2 regions of the Bradyrhizobium sp. HKCCYLR20261 genome follow, and region 1 is predicted to be linked to the other one. Evidence: predicted binding sites of a transcription regulator. Region 1 holds the regulator's gene; the other holds the start of a gene.
The links. Region 1 encodes LexA, which represses DNA repair genes until DNA is damaged. Its sites were predicted from a motif close to TGTTCNNNNTGTGTTCNG; they were not measured.
Positions count from the first base shown of each region.

Region 2: the regulator LexA is predicted to act here: its motif matches at 3,604-3,621, upstream of ACQR1L_RS06180 (PA0069 family radical SAM protein).

Region 1 covers NZ_JBNPUZ010000006.1:379,287-387,084, forward strand. The annotation lists gene ACQR1L_RS17150 (hypothetical protein) at 1-415, shown strand, start outside; gene ACQR1L_RS17155 (alpha/beta fold hydrolase) at 417-1,226, shown strand; gene ACQR1L_RS17160 (molybdopterin molybdotransferase MoeA) at 1,348-2,559, shown strand; gene lexA (transcriptional repressor LexA) at 2,767-3,468, shown strand; gene ACQR1L_RS17170 (hypothetical protein) at 3,750-4,187, shown strand; gene ACQR1L_RS17175 (ComEC/Rec2 family competence protein) at 4,326-6,617, opposite strand; gene ACQR1L_RS17180 (hypothetical protein) at 6,756-6,968, shown strand; gene ACQR1L_RS17185 (glutamine--tRNA ligase/YqeY domain fusion protein) at 6,981-7,798, opposite strand, start outside.
Region 2 covers NZ_JBNPUZ010000002.1:547,260-555,057, reverse strand. The annotation lists gene ACQR1L_RS06195 (bifunctional helix-turn-helix transcriptional regulator/GNAT family N-acetyltransferase) at 1-207, opposite strand, end outside; gene ACQR1L_RS06190 (glycosyl transferase) at 273-845, opposite strand; gene ACQR1L_RS06185 (phosphoketolase family protein) at 1,023-3,440, opposite strand; gene ACQR1L_RS06180 (PA0069 family radical SAM protein) at 3,632-4,825, shown strand; gene ACQR1L_RS06175 (ribonuclease HII) at 4,921-5,754, shown strand; gene ACQR1L_RS06170 (glycosyltransferase family 39 protein) at 5,980-7,488, shown strand; gene ACQR1L_RS06165 (uracil-DNA glycosylase) at 7,635-7,798, opposite strand, start outside.

The DNA of each region.
Region 1 (7,798 bases):
CCTGCTGCCGAAGGCGCGCGTGCCGGGCAGCTCGCGCGCCATGCTCGATGCGTTCAAGCAATGCGCGCGAGCGAAGGGCTTCTCCGAGCTCTACGCGCCGGTGCGGCCGAACCAGAAGCATTTGCAACCGAAGACGCCGATGCGTGACTATCTCGAACAGCGACGCGCCGATGGCCAGCTCGCCGATTCCTGGCTGCGCACGCACCTCGCCATCGGCGGCGAGATCGTCAAGATTGCGCCTTGCTCGATGACCATTGTCGGCACGCTTGCAGAGTGGTCACAATGGACGGGCGTGCCATTCGATCATTCAGGCGAGGTCGAGATCCCCGGCGCGCTGGTGCCCGTGCTCACATCGGTCGAGCAAGATTACGCCGTCTACGTCGAACCCAACGTGTGGATCAGGCATCCGGTGTGATATGAACTCACTTCGTCGAATTATTTCCGGCCGTGCAAAACTCGCGACGTTGGTTGCCGGCCGAGGCGAGCCCGTCGTCTTCCTGCATGCAGCGGTGTTCGACCACACCATGTGGCTTGCGCAGATCGACGACATCGCAGCCACCCACACGGCGATCTCCTACGATCGCCGCGGCTTCGGAGAGACGGTGGCAGAGATCGAAGACCATTCACCGGTTGCCGACTTGCTCGCGGTGATCGATGCGCTCGCGCCGGGCCGGCAGGCGACGCTTGTCGCCTGTTCGCAAGGCGGAAAGATCGCGCTCGACTTCGCGCTGGCGCAGCCGTCGCGGACACGTGCCCTCGTTCTGATCGCGCCATCGATCAGCGGAGCGCCAGAGCCGGTCTACCCACCGGCCATCACGGCGCTGCTGCGCGATGTCGCCGCAGCAGAGGCGGCACGCGATTGGGACCGCGTCAGCATGCTCAAGGCGCATCTCTGGCTCGACGGTCCGCTCGCACCTGATGGGCGCGTATCGGGCGAGTTGCGCGACATGTTTCTGCAGAAGAACGCCGCCGCGCTGCGCGCAGCGCCGGTGGGCGCAAGTCTCGACGTGACACCTGCCTTCCCGCGCCTCGGCGAGATCACCGCGCCGGCGCTCGTGATCTGGGGCGACCTCGACTTTCCTCATATCCAGGAGCGAAGCCGATTGCTTGCTGCGACGATGCCGAACGCGGCCGGTCACGGGATCACCGGTGTTGCGCATCTGCCGAGCCTCGAACAGCCCGCGGAGGTCACCGGACTGATCACGAGGTTTCTCGCCACATTGTAAGAGCGCCCCGCGCGAGGCTGCTCCCCAAGGCACCGGTCGGATTGGCCCCTTGGCCCCGCCCTGCGCGTTCGGTTAGAACGCGACTCCCTCGACTCGTCCGCTTCCTTCCAAAGGAACTCTGATGGCCTTGATGCCGGTGTCCGATGCGTTGTCCGCGGTGCTTGCCGGCGCCGAGCCGCTGCCTGAGGAGATGGTCGGGCTGGACGAGGCATTCCACCGCATCCTGGCGCGCGACCTGGCAGCACTGCGGACGCAGCCGCCGGAGGCGATGTCGGCGATGGACGGTTACGCGCTGCGGGCGGCCGATGCCGACAGGCCGGGCGCCAAGCTCAAGGTGATCGGCGAGGTCGCGGCCGGGCGGCCGTTCGATCGCGTGGTCGGCGCTGGCGAGGCGGCGCGCATCTTCACCGGCGGCGTCGTGCCGGAGGGCGCCGATGCGGTCGTCATCCAGGAGGATACGACCGCGGAGGGCGGCCATGTGGTCGTCAATGAGGCCGCCATCAAGGGCCGGCACATCCGCCCCGCTGGCGTCGACTTCCACCAGGGCATGGTGCTGCTGAAGGCCGGACGCCGGCTCAGCGACCGCGACCTGTCGCTGGCGGCCAGCATGAATCATCCGGCGCTGCCGGTGCGGCGGCGGCCCAAGGTGGCGCTGCTCGCGACCGGCGACGAACTGGTGATGCCGGGCTCCGAGCCCGGTCCCGGCCAGATCGTCTACTCCAACGGCTATGCGCTGCGGGCGCTGGTGCGTAGCGAGGGTGCCGAGCCGATTGATCTCGGCATCGCCGTCGACACGATGGAGGCCACCGTGGCCGGCATCCGCCGGGCACGCGAGTCCGGCGCAGATATCTTGATCACCACCGGCGGCGCCTCGGTCGGCGACCATGATCTGGTCAAGCAAGCCCTCGAGGCCGAAGGCGTCGAGATGGCGTTCTGGAAGATCGCGATGCGGCCGGGCAAGCCGATGATGCACGGCCGGCTCGGCGGCATGAGGGTGATCGGCCTGCCGGGCAACCCGGTGTCGTCCTATGTCTGCGCCATCCTGTTCCTGGTGCCGCTGATTCGTGCCCTGCTCGGGCGCGAGGAGGTCGCGCCGCCGCGCGAGACCGCCCTGCTCGGCCGCGAACTCGGGCCGAACGACTCACGCGAGGACTATCTGCGCGCGCAGTTGGAAGAGCGCCCCGACGGCACGCTGATCGCCACGCCGGTGAACCAGCAGGATTCGTCTCTGCTCGGGAATCTCGCGCTTTCGCAGGCGCTGGTGATCCGTCCGGCCTTCGCGCCGAAGGCTCCCGCAGGCAGCCCTTGCGAGATCCTGCGCCTGCCCAGGTGAGGCGTCGGTGGGTGGGCTTCCTCCGGTAAAGCTCGGTCCATTCATCATATTTTTAGGATTGCAGAACACACATCGAACAGATAGTGTCCGTTCATGATTTGTTTTTAGTATGTTGCGGGTGACGTGAATGACGGTCGTCCAGTCTGGCTCTGGGACGCAAGAGCTCTTGAGAACTTCGGACGACAACCAACCGGGGACCAGGTCGAGATGCTGACGCGCAAACAGTACGAACTTCTGCGGTTCATCAACGAACGGCTCAAGGAAGCCGGCGTGCCGCCGTCCTTCGACGAGATGAAGGATGCGCTCGACCTGCGCTCCAAGTCCGGCATCCATCGGCTGATTACAGCTCTCGAAGAGCGCGGCTTCATCCGCCGGCTGCCCAATCGCGCCCGCGCGATCGAGGTGATCAAGCTGCCCGAGCTCTCGCAGGCCGCCAACAACCGGCGCGGCGGCTTCACGCCGTCGGTGATCGAGGGCAATCTCGGCAAGGTTCGCACATCGACACCGGCGCTCGACGATGGTGAGCGTCCCGTCGCGGTGCCGGTGATGGGCCGGATTGCCGCGGGTACGCCGATCGAGGCGCTGCAGACGCGCAGCCACACCATCAGCGTGCCGGCCGACATGCTTGGCAATGGCGAACACTACGCGCTCGAAGTCCGCGGCGATTCGATGGTCGACGCCGGCATCCTCGACGGCGACATGGCGCTGATCCAGCGCAACGAGTCCGCCGACACCGGCGACATCGTCGTGGCGCTGATCGACGACGAGGAAGCGACGTTGAAGCGCTTCCGCCGCCGCGGCGCGTCGATCGCCCTGGAGCCGGCCAACACGGCGTATGAGGTGCGCATCCTGCCGCCCAACCGGGTGAAGATCCAGGGCAAGCTGGTCGGGCTGTACCGGAAGTACTGAGTCCCGGCGTCTGCGAGGCCGCCGGATCTGCCCAGCAGATCGGCGGTGTGAGCCGCCCGGACTCGCGGCCGCCTATTTATGAGTCAGTTGAGAATGCACATCATGATGTGCAGCGCGGCACACTCAAACGCTTGTGATCGGCAGCGCCCGCGCGCACTGCAGATCAGCGCAGAATTGCCGCGAAGCGCGCGCTAACATCGCTCCCGATGTCCACTCTGATAGAGGCCTGCGCCTGTCCGGGGGGAGCGTGGGTCAGCTATCTCTGAACGAGGAGCGATCCGATGTGTGACTACAGCCTCCATGCCGTTGCCTCCCGTCCCGCCAAAGTCGGCGAGACGCTGATCTCGACGACGTTCCGCGGCACCGCGACCCGCGGCTTCGCCTTGGAAAGCGAGCCGACCGTCGCGGTCTGCATGCTGCCCGGCACCGAGCTCGCCTTTGCCGAGGACGTTCGCTACGACAGCCGCTGGCTGTGGACCCGCACGATCCGCGAGCGCGTCGCCAAGTTCAACACCATCGAGAAGCACATTCCCGACCGCCATCACGACGCGATCGAGTTCGCGGATGGACGCCATGTGCTGGTGACTCAGCTCTGCGAGGGCCAGCGCGTCACCGTGCTGCAATTGCCGGTCAGCAAGCAGCCGGGCGAACGACGCGAGATCGCGGAGGAGGCGCCGGCGCAGCAGCCGACGCCAATCCGCCGCATCAGCATCACCTGAGCCACGCGCAACATTCGATGGGCTGAGCGTCAGCTCATTGTCATGCGGATCGCACGCTGACGCCGCAATCGTCGACCGGCTCTACTCCGGAGCCGACCGTTGCGGCGCCGGTGTCGTGTGCTGCATTCGACCCAAGGACTAATCCTCTCCAGCCTGCTCCGTGTCAGGCGGTGTCGCGTCCTGCGCGCGCGACGGTGGCGCGCGCGGCGTCAGCGTCGCCTCGAACTCGCTGGGCTCGGCGGGTGCCGGCCACCACGGCCGGCCCGTGCCGTCGGCGCGCACCGGCGTGACGGCAAGGCCCTTGCCGTTCTGCACGAGCATCAAGGCCCCCTGCTGCTGCAGGCGCGGACGGTCGATCACGGCAGCCTCGCACGACTGTGGGGCCGAGCGCGCCGTCACCACCAGCGCGGCGCGGGTGCAATCGTCGGCAAGTGCATCGACCCGCAGCGCCAGCGCGACGATGCGGCCGTCTGCCATCGCGACCACGCAGCCCTGCTCGTCACAGGACACGCCGTCACCAAGCGACGAATCGGCGGGCAGCCGCGCGTCGGCGTCGGCCGCGAGCCATTCCTTGGTGACGAACACGTCCTTGCCGCTGCGCATCACATGCAGGCGTCCGTCGCGGCCGCGGACGGCCACCGCGCGGCCATCGCCGGAGACGAGAATATCGGGACGGGGCGTCATCGCGGCCCAGGCCGTGGCCGCCGCCAGCAGCACGGCGCCCGACCAGCGCAGCGGCGTGCGCAACAGGCCGATCAGGATGAGGCCCAGGCTGGCCGCGATCAGCGGGCCGATGCCGAACGCCGGGATACGGCCGACGGCACCGGGCAGCGCCGCCACCCAGCGCGTCACGGCGATCATCCAGTCGATGCCCCAGCCCATCAGCGTCCACCAGGGGCCATCGAGGCCGAACGGCGCTGCGAGCAGGCCCAGCAGGCCCGCCGGCATCACCAGCACCGAGACCACCGGCATCGCCGCGAGATTGGCGAGCACGCCATAGGGCGTGATGCGGTGGAAATGGAAGGCGGCATAGGGCGTCGTCGCGAGCCCCGCGATCAGCGAGGCCAGCAGCAGCATGGACAGTTCCCGGCCGCCCCACAGCGCGATGCGCTGCGTGGTCGAACTGTCGGGGGTCGCGAACAGTCTCGGCAGGCCGAACTGCACCAGCGCGACGAGGCCGAGCGTGGCCGCGAACGACATCTGGAAGCTCGGATGCACCAGCGCTTCGGGGGCCGCGATCAGGACGATCATGGCGGCCACCGCGAGCGTGCGGAAGGTGACGGCGCGGCGATCGACCATCACGGCGATCAGCACCACGGCCGTCATGAAGAACGATCGCTGCGTGGCGACCTCGGCACCCGACAGCAGCAGATAGAACGCGGCCGCGACCAGTGCCGCGGCGGCGGCCCATTTCTTGATCGGATGGCTGATGGTCAGGCCGGGGATCAGCGCGAGCAGCGCGCGCACGGCGAAGAACACGACGCCGGCCACGACCGCCATGTGATAGCCCGAGATCGACAGCACGTGGCCGAGGCCGGAGACGAACATCGCGTCGTTGACATCCGGCGTGATGGCGTCGCGCCGTCCGGTCAGCAGCGCAGTAGCAATGGCGCGCTCGTCACCACTGAGACGGGAGCGGATGCGCGCATCGATCGCATCGCGCAGGCCCTGCATGGTCGCGGCGTAGCGCAGGGCGTAGCTGCTCTCCTGTGGCGGTGGCTGGGCCGTGATCGTGCCCATCACGAAACCGGAGGCGCCGATGCCCTGGAAAAACATGTCGCGCGCGAAGTCGTAACTGCCGGGACGCACCGGCGCGAGCGGCGGCAGCAGCCGCGCCTTGAGCTGCACGAAGCTGCCAACCTCCGGCGCCGTGCCCTTGCGCACCGCGAGCCGCACGCGCACCAGCGCGACGCTGCTGCGCGGGCTCTCCATCGATGCCACCCGCAGCACGATGCGGTCGCTGCGCTCGCGGATGTCGCGCGCTTCGACGAAGCCTGTGAGCGAGACCGAATACAGCGGCCGCGCCAGCACGGGGTGGGCGACGCGGGCGGTCCGGGCGGTCGCGGCGGCAAAGCCGGCCGCCGCCGCTGCGATCATCACGACCGCCGGAAACAGCCGATGCCGGCGCATCAGCCCGGCCGCGACGCAGAGCAGCACCGCGGTGACCGCGGTGACCCACAGCACGGGCTCGTGGTCGGCGGAAAAATACAGCGCGATGCCCGCGCCGAACGCGACGGGCACCCACGGCAGCAGCCGCCCTGCGCCGGCCTCCTCCCGGGCCCAGCTCTTGAGCTTGCCGGCAAGCGACGGCCATGCGCCGGCGCCGATCGCGGGCCAGCCGGCGGCAAGCGCGCCGCGCGGCGGCCAGACATCGGCCATCACGCCCGCGAACCCGCGCCGCCCTCCTGGCGGCCGCACCGGCCCCGCCATGCCCACACCACCCGCTACCGGACTGGCGTCAGGCTACCGGAAGCTGTGCGAGCGCGCCTAGCAGAACGGAACGGGAATACCGGTCGATGCATCCCGCAATGCACGGGAACTTTCGTGCACCCCCGGACTTATACGGTCATGGACGACCACGCGATCGACGACCCCTTCGCCGACCTCGAACTCGAGAAGGCGATCCACCTGCGCTGGACCCTGCGCGACATCAAGGCCAACCGGCTCACCCTCTCTCCCGTCAGCGACGAGGACCTGTCCCTGCTCGCCGAGCGCGGCCTCGTCGAGCTCGGCGAGGGCGTGCCGACACTGACCGATGCCGGCCAGGACGCGATCGGCTGAGCGGCGCGCGCCTCAGCCCTTCGCGACCTCCTTGGCGAACGTGTCGCGCAGGCCGATGGTGCGGTTGAACACCAGCCTGTCGGGCGTCGAGTCGGGATCGCGCACGAAGTAGCCCTGACGCTCGAACTGCATCGGGTCGGCCGAATTGCTTTCGGCGATCGCCGGCTCGATGCGCGCGTCGGTCAGCACCTCCAGCGAGTCCGGATTGAGGTCGGCGGTGAAGTCCGCCGCGTTCGGGCTCGGATTGGCGAACAGCTGGTTGTAGAGGCGGATCTCGGCTGTCAACGACTGCGCGGCCGGCAGCCAATGCATCGTCGCCTTGACCTTGCGTCCGTCGGGCGCGTTGCCGCCCTTGGTCGCCGGATCATAGGTGCAGCGCAGCTCGACGATCTCGCCGGCGTCGTTCTTGATGACCTCGCGGCACTTGATGAAATAGGCGTAGCGCAGCCGCACCTCGTTGCCTGGCGACAGGCGGAAGAACTTCTTCGGCGGGTTCTCCATGAAGTCGTCCTGCTCGATATAGAGCTCGCGGCCGAACGCGATTCTGCGCGTGCCGGCCGAGGGATCGTCGGGATGATTGATCGCCTCGAGCTCCTCGACCTGGCCTTCCGGATAGTTCTCGATCACCACCTTCAAGGGACGCAGCACCGCCATGCGGCGCTGCGCCGTGCGGTTGAGCTCCTCGCGGATGCAGAATTCGAGCATGCCGACATCGACGATGCTGTTGGCCTTGGCGATGCCGATGCGCTTGGTGAATTCGCGCACCGCCGCCGGCGGCACGCCGCGTCGCTTCAATCCGGCGATGGTCGGCATACGCGGATCGTTCCAGC
Region 2 (7,798 bases), on a different contig from region 1:
CAGATACCCCGCATCCAGGCCGAGATAGGTCCCGATCTCCTTGGCCGACACCGCCTCGCGATGGGCGAGCTCGTAGAGCACGCGGGCCTCGGCCAGCGAGAACGGGCTGTCGAGCAGGTGCTGATCGAGCGCGCCGAGTTTCTGGGTGTAGAAGCGGTTGAAGGCGCGAACGGCGGTGACCTGGGTGTCGGATGGCGCTGGAATCATGGCTCGTCTCCAATACTTGCCATTGTCAAACATATGGTTGACTTTAGCAAGTATCGAGACGGCGCTCAGATCATGACGATCCGGCTGCGCAGCATGGTGCGGGAGGAGCGGCCGAGCTGGCGCAGCAGCCGCGTCTCGGGGCGCCTGGCCTCCGGCCTGTAGCCGCCGACCTGGCGGTAGTGGTCCCTGGCGATCAGCAGGCCCTGGTCGCCGAGCGGACCGAAGAGAGCGCGGCTCACCGCCCGCAGCCGGTCGCGCAGGCTGACAGGGGCGTAGGGTGAGCGAGCATAGCGGAAGACGCCGGCGAGCGGCCGGCCGCCCGCCCCGACGCTCTGGATGAACTGCATGGTCTCGTCGATCCAGCCGGGATCGAGCACGGCGCCCGCGGGAAGGAACATCAGCCAGGGCGCGCGGGCCTTGGCGGCGCCGGCGGCGAGCGCGGCGGCATGAGACCCCTCGAACTTCATAAAGTGGCAGCCGGCGACGTCGGCGACGCGCTCCATCACGCTGGAATCGGCGGAGCGGTCGACCAGCAGGACCTCGGTGACGACTCCGGCCGCGGCCCCCGGCACCAGCGCGGACAGGGTGGCCACGGCGGTCTGCTCGACGCCCTCGGTCGGGATGATCACGCTCAGCATGAACCTGGCATCTTCGTTTGCAGCGCCTCCGGTCTGGTTGTTAGCATCTTGTCACAATCAAATCAGCCCGCTGCACTGCGGAATTTTGCAGCAGCGGGCACGCGGCGATCCGTTCGGGCAATGCACGGCGGGTGCTATTTCAAGATGCCTTGGCGCAGACATGCGCGCTCGGCTGGTTCAGTCGCCCGGCTGCGCCGGCGTCGTTCCACCGGCGCTGTTTGTCCACACCCAGTCGCGGATCTCCGGCATGTCCTCGCCATGCGCCCGGATGTAGCGGGCATGTTCGATCAGCGCGTCGCGGAATTTCTGCTTCACATGCGCCGCCGCGACGCTGAGCCCAGGCACCCGTTCGATCGCTTCGATGGCGAGATGGAAACGGTCGAGCTCGTTGAGGACGACCATGTCGAACGGCGTCGTCGTGGTGCCTTCCTCGATGAAGCCGCGCACATGCATGCCGGCATGGTTGGTGCGGCTGTAGGTCAGCCGATGGATCAGATAGGGATAGCCGTGATAGGCGAAGATGACAGGCTTGTCGGTCGTGAACAGGCTGTCAAAGTCGCGATCGCTGAGGCCGTGCGGATGCTCGGACCGTGGCTGCAGGGTCATCAGGTCGACGACGTTGACGACGCGGATCTTGAGGCCCGGCAGCTCCTGGCGCAGCAGGTCGACGGCGGCGAGCGTCTCCAGCGTCGGGACGTCGCCGGCGCAGGCCATGACCACGTCGGGCTCCTCGCCGGCCGGCTCGGTGCCGGCCCATGACCAGATGCCGATGCCGGCGTCGCAATGAACCGCGGCCTCCCGCATCGACAGGAATTGCGGCGCGGGCTGCTTGCCGGCGACGATGACGTTGATGCGGTCATAGGTCCGCAGGCAGTGGTCGGCGATCCACAGCAGCGTATTGGCGTCCGGCGGAAAGTAGATGCGGACGATGTCTGCCTTCTTGTTGGCGACGAGATCGACGAAGCCGGGATCCTGGTGGCTGAACCCGTTATGGTCCTGCCGCCAGACATGCGACGTCAGCAGATAGTTCAGGGACGCGATCGGACGCCGCCACGGCAGCTCGCGCGAGACCTTCAGCCATTTGGCGTGCTGGTTGAACATCGAATCCACGATGTGGATGAAGGCCTCGTAGCAGGAGAACAGGCCGTGACGGCCGGTGAGCAGATAGCCCTCCAGCCAGCCCTGGCAGAGATGTTCGCTCAACACCTCCATGACCCGGCCGTCATGGGCGAGATGGACGTCATAGGGCTCGATGCCTTCCATCCAGACGCGCTCGGTGACGTCGAACACCGCGTCGAGCCGGTTCGAGGCGGTCTCGTCCGGGCCCATGATACGGAAGTTTCTCGCCTCCGCATTCAGCTTGACGACCTCGCGCAGAAACTTGCCGAGTTCGCGCGTGGCTTCGGTGATGGTCTCGCCGGGCGAGCGCACCTCGACGGCGAAGGCGCGATAGTCCGGCAGCTTCAGCTCGCGCTTGAGCAGGCCGCCATTCGCATGCGGATTGGCGCCCATGCGCCGCGTCCCCTTTGGCGCGAGAGCCTGCAACTCCGGCACGAGACGGCCGTTCGTATCGAACAGCGTCTCCGGCTGGTAGCTCCTCATCCACGCTTCGAGCAGCGCGAGGTGCTCCGGCTTGCCGCGCGGATTTGCGATCGGCACCTGATGCGCGCGCCAGAAGCCCTCGACCTTGAGGCCGTCGACTTCCCTAGGCCCGGTCCAGCCCTTCGGGCTGCGCAGCACGATCATCGGCCAGCGCGGACGCTGGATCACCGCATCCGGCTGGCGCGCGTTCTGCTGGATCGAGCGGATGCTGGCGAGCGCGACGTCGAGCGCGTCGGCCATCTGGCGGTGCATCGCCTTGGGCTCGTCGCCTTCGACAAACAACGGCGCGTAGCCATAGCCTTCGAACAGGGATTTGAGCTCGGCATCGCCCAAGCGGGCGAGCACGGTGGGGTTGGCGATCTTGTAGCCGTTGAGATGCAGGATCGGCAGCACGGCGCCGTCGTGCGCCGGGTTCAGAAACTTGTTCGAGTGCCAGGATGCGGCGAGCGGGCCGGTCTCGGCCTCGCCATCGCCGATCACGCAGGCAACGATCAGATCGGGATTGTCGAACGCGGCGCCATAGGCATGGACCAACGCGTAGCCGAGCTCGCCGCCTTCGTGGATCGAGCCCGGCGTCTCCGGCGCGGCGTGGCTCGGGATGCCGCCGGGAAAGGAGAACTGCCGGAACAGCTTCCGCAAGCCATCCACGTCGCGGCTGATATCGGGATAGATCTCGCTGTAGCTGCCCTCGAGATAGGTGTTGGCGACCATGCCCGGACCGCCATGGCCGGGGCCGCAGACATAAATCACGTCGAGATCCTGCGCGACGATGGCGCGGTTGAGATGGGCATAGATGAAGTTCAGCCCCGGCGTGGTGCCCCAATGGCCGAGCAGGCGCGGTTTGATGTGCTCCGGCTTCAGCGGCTCGCGCAGCAGCGGATTGTCGAGCAGATAGATCTGGCCGACCGAGAGATAGTTGGCTGCCCGCCAATAGCGGTCGAGCAGGTCGAGATCGTCAGCGGGAAGGGTCGGTTGGGGAGAACTGAGCTGCATGGGACCTCGCTTGCCGTCCGTTTCGCGCCTGCGGGAGAGTACAGGAGAGTAACGCCGCACCGTCCCGTTCCAACGCGGCCGCAGCATAGAACGGGAATGTGATGGCTGGCCTTGCGCAGGCTCAGAACCGATCCTCCGAGCTTGTTCAATTTTGATCTTGTTATGTTCTCTTTTTGTGCTATGTCTTGGCCATGAGCCGAGCATCTTCACATGCCCTCAAGCGCCCGCCGGTCCCGGTGCCCTCCGAGCCGGTGGGCGCGCCTTCGTCTGGTCCTGATACGACTGGTCCTGACAAGGACTTTCCCGAACTCGCGGTCGCCATCGAACGGGGCCGGCGCCGCGGCCGGGGTGCCCAATCCAATGCGAGCGGCCGCTACGAGGCGGAGGCCCGTGTTGTCTTCGACGATGGCTGGCAGAGCCTCGAGGACTTGCCGCCGTTCAAGACCACGGTCGCGACCGACACCTCGCGCAAGGTCATCACGCGCAACGATTCTCCCGACATCGGCTTCGACCGATCGATCAATCCGTATCGCGGCTGCGAGCACGGCTGCGTCTACTGCTTCGCGCGGCCGACCCACGCCTTTCTCGGCCTGTCGCCGGGGCTGGATTTCGAATCCAAGCTGTTCGTGAAGCCCGACGCGCCGGCGCTGCTGGAGAAGGAGCTTGCCGCCAGCGGCTATGAGCCGCGGATGATCGCGATCGGCACCAACACCGATCCGTATCAGCCGATCGAGCGCGAGCGGAAGATCATGCGCGGCATCCTCGAGGTGCTGGAAAAGGTTGGCCATCCCGTCGGAATCGTCACCAAGTCGGCGCTGGTGATGCGTGATGCCGACATTCTGGCGCGGATGGCCAAGAAGAACCTGGCGAAGGTCGCGATATCAGTGACCACGCTGGATCCGAAGCTGGCCCGCACCATGGAGCCGCGGGCCTCGACGCCATCGAAGCGGCTGGAGGCGCTGCAGGCGCTGTCGAAGGCGGGCATCCCGACCACGGTGATGGTGGCGCCGGTGATCCCGGCGCTCAACGACAGCGAGATCGAGCGCATCCTCGATGCCGCTGCTCATGCCGGCGTCAAGGAAGCGGCCTATGTTCTGTTGCGGCTGCCGCTGGAGGTGCGCGACCTGTTCCGCGAATGGCTGCTGGAGCACTATCCGGACCGCTATCGCCATGTGTTCACCTTGATCCGCGACATGCGCGGCGGCCGCGACTACGACTCGCAATGGGGCACGCGCATGAAGGGCACGGGACCGATGGCCTGGATGATCGGTCGCCGCTTCGAGATCGCGTGCGAGAAGCTCGGGCTGAACAAGCGGCGGACCAAGCTGACCACGGATCATTTCGTGCGGCCGAAAGGCGGCGGGCAGCAGTTGAGCCTGTTCTGAGGCGACCTCAATTCGGAACTCGGCGGATGGGAATAGCGGTGAATTGAGGTCCGCTCCGGTTGCGCTGCGTTGGCTCGTTCCGCACGATCCCGGCCATGATTCGGGACCAAGCGAACAAGCCGGGCAGGGCGAAAGCGGCCGGTGCTGCGAAGAAGAGCGCCGCTGCGAAGGCCGCGACCAGGGCGGGCGCGGCCAGCAAGGCCGGCGCCAAGCTCGGCAAGGGCGTCATCGCGGTGGCCCCGCCAAGCTTTCGGCGCGAGCGGGCGCTGTTGAAGCAGGGCATCTGGCCGGTCGCAGGCTGCGACGAGGCCGGCCGCGGTCCGCTCGCAGGACCGGTGGTGGCTGCGGCGGTGATTCTCGATCCCAACCGCATCCCGAAGGGGCTCGATGATTCCAAGCGGTTGACCGCCGAGCAGCGCGAGATTCTCTTCGACAAGATCTGCAAGACCTCGGCCTTCGCCGTTGCCTTCGCCTCGCCGTCGCGAATCGATCGCGACAACATTCTGCGGGCGTCGCTGTGGGCGCTGTCGCGCGCGGTGAAGGCGCTGCCGGAGGCGCCGAAGCACGTGTTCGTCGACGGCCGCGACCGTATCGACGTCGATTGCAACTGCGAGGCGGTGATCGGCGGCGACGGGCTGGTGATGTCGATCGCGGCGGCCTCGATCGTCGCCAAGGTCACGCGTGACCGGTTGATGTGCGCGCTGGCGCAGGACTGCCCCGGCTACGGCTTCGAGCAGCACAAGGGCTACGGCGTGCCGGATCATCTCGCCGCCTTGGACCGGCTCGGCCCCTCGGTGCATCATCGCAGCCTGTTTGCACCGGTCGTGGCGGCCCGGCAGAAGCATCAGCCTTTGGCGGTCGAGCCCGAGCCTGATCTGTTCGCGGAGATCACGCTGGTCACGTCCACCGAAATCTCGCTTGGCACCTGATGCCGGTTGCCTCGACCGCGCCACGGTCTTAAAGCTTGAGGCAGCCAGCCAGCACGAAGTGTCACTCCTCGCAGCGGGGGCGGTGTTGTGCGCCCAGTCGTGCGGTATCGATTGCGGGCGTCGGACAGCGAGGCTGCTGCGCATGAGGGACGGTCCTGCCGGCATCCCCGACGTCCCAAGCGATCCCAGCTTCAAAGCGATCCCAGCTAAGCGATCCAGCCGTTCATGCGTTTCACGTCCCTGGTTGTCGAACTGATCCGCGCAAGACCGCGGCTGGTCGTCGTCATCGTGGTGCTCTGCCAGGCCCTGATGTGGCTTGGCCTTGCCGTGCTGTTCTACCGCAGCCCGCCCGGCCAGCTCGCCACCGCGATCGCCTTCGGCCGTGAGTACCAGGTCGGCACCGATCTCGGGCCGCCGCTGTCGTTCTGGCTGTCCGACATCGCCTACCGCATCGCCGGCAACCATCTGTTCGGCGTCTATGTGCTGGCCGTGGCGTGTTCGGCGCTGAGTCTCTGGGTGATCTATCTCCTGGCGCGTGCCATCGTCGGCGGCCAGCAGGCCGTGCTTGCGGTGCTGCTCACGATGACCATCACCGCGTTCGGCGCGCCCACGCTCGAATTCGGTCCCGAGGTGCTGGCACGGCCGCTGTGGGCGCTGCTGCTGTTGCATAGCTGGCGGATTCTCGGGCAGGGCCGGCGCAACGCCTGGTTCGCCTGGTCGATCGAGGCGGGGCTGCTGCTGCTGACCACGCCAGCGGCCGCCTTCCTGTTGCTGCTGCTCGCCGGCTTCGTGGTCTCGACCGCGCAGGGCCGCCGCGTGCTGCGCTCGTTCGATCCCTTGTTCGCGCTGCTCGTAGTGCTGGCGCTGGCGCTGCCCTACCTGATCTTCGTGCTGCGCTCCGACAGCGTCGGCCTGCCGGCCTTGCCGCTGCTCGCGGACCTCTCGCTGCGCGGCTGGCACTGGCTTGCGCTCGTCGGCGGCTTGCTGCTGGCGATCGCCGCGATGCTGCTGCTGGTCGTGCTCGATGCCTCCTGGGTCAGCCGCGGCGATACCGAGGCGCCGATCATCTACCGCCGTTCCGTGCCGCCGCTCGCCCGCGACTTCGTCTATTGCTTCGCGATCGCACCGGCGCTCGCGGGCAGCCTGATCTCCGGCCTGTTCGGTCTTCCTGGCGTGCTCGGCGGCACCGCGGTCAGCCTGACCATGGTCGGGCTGGCCCTGGTCGTCGCCTCCGGCGACCTGATCTATCTGCGCCGGCAGCGCCTCTTACGCGTGGTCTGGGCGGCCGCGGTCGCGGCGCCCGCCATCCTCGTCGCCGGCAATGCCGTGGTGCAGCCTTTGACCGGCGACGGCGAGGTCGCCACCTCGATGCCGGCCCGGGACATCTCGCGCTTCTTCGTCGAGAGCTTCGAGCGCCGCACCAATCAGCGGCTGCAGGCGGTCGCCGGCGATCCGCGGCTCGCCAGCCTCGTTGCCCTCGGCCGCCGCCGCGCGCATCTGTTGCTCGACGCCACGCCGCAGCGGACGCCCTGGATCACGCCGGCGAAATTCGCCGAGACCGGCGGCATCGTCGTCTGGCGCGCCTCCGACACCGCGGGCACGCCGCCGCCGGAGCTGGTCCAGCGCTTCCCCGGCCTGGTGCCGGAAGTGCCACGCAGCTTCGACTGGCTGATCAACGGCCGCCAGCCGGTGCTGCGCATCGGCTGGGCGATCGTGCGGCCGAAGGGGACGTAGGGCTATCCACGTTCTCCGTCATTGCGAGGAGCAGTTGCGACGACTTGTCCGCCATAGCCCGGAGGGCGACGGCGGAAGCAATCCAGAGTCGTGAGCGAGACTCTGGATTGCTTCGCTTCGCTCGCAATGACGCGGAGAGAGGCGTTTCAAACCGCCAGCACCGTCGCGACCGCGCGCAGATCCTGCCAGGACAGCCGCTTGTAGGATGGCGAGCGCAGCAGATAGGCCGGGTGGAAGGTGGCGATCGCGCGGATGGTGCGCTTGCCGGTATCATACTCGCGCCATTTGCCGCGCACGCGCATGATGCCCT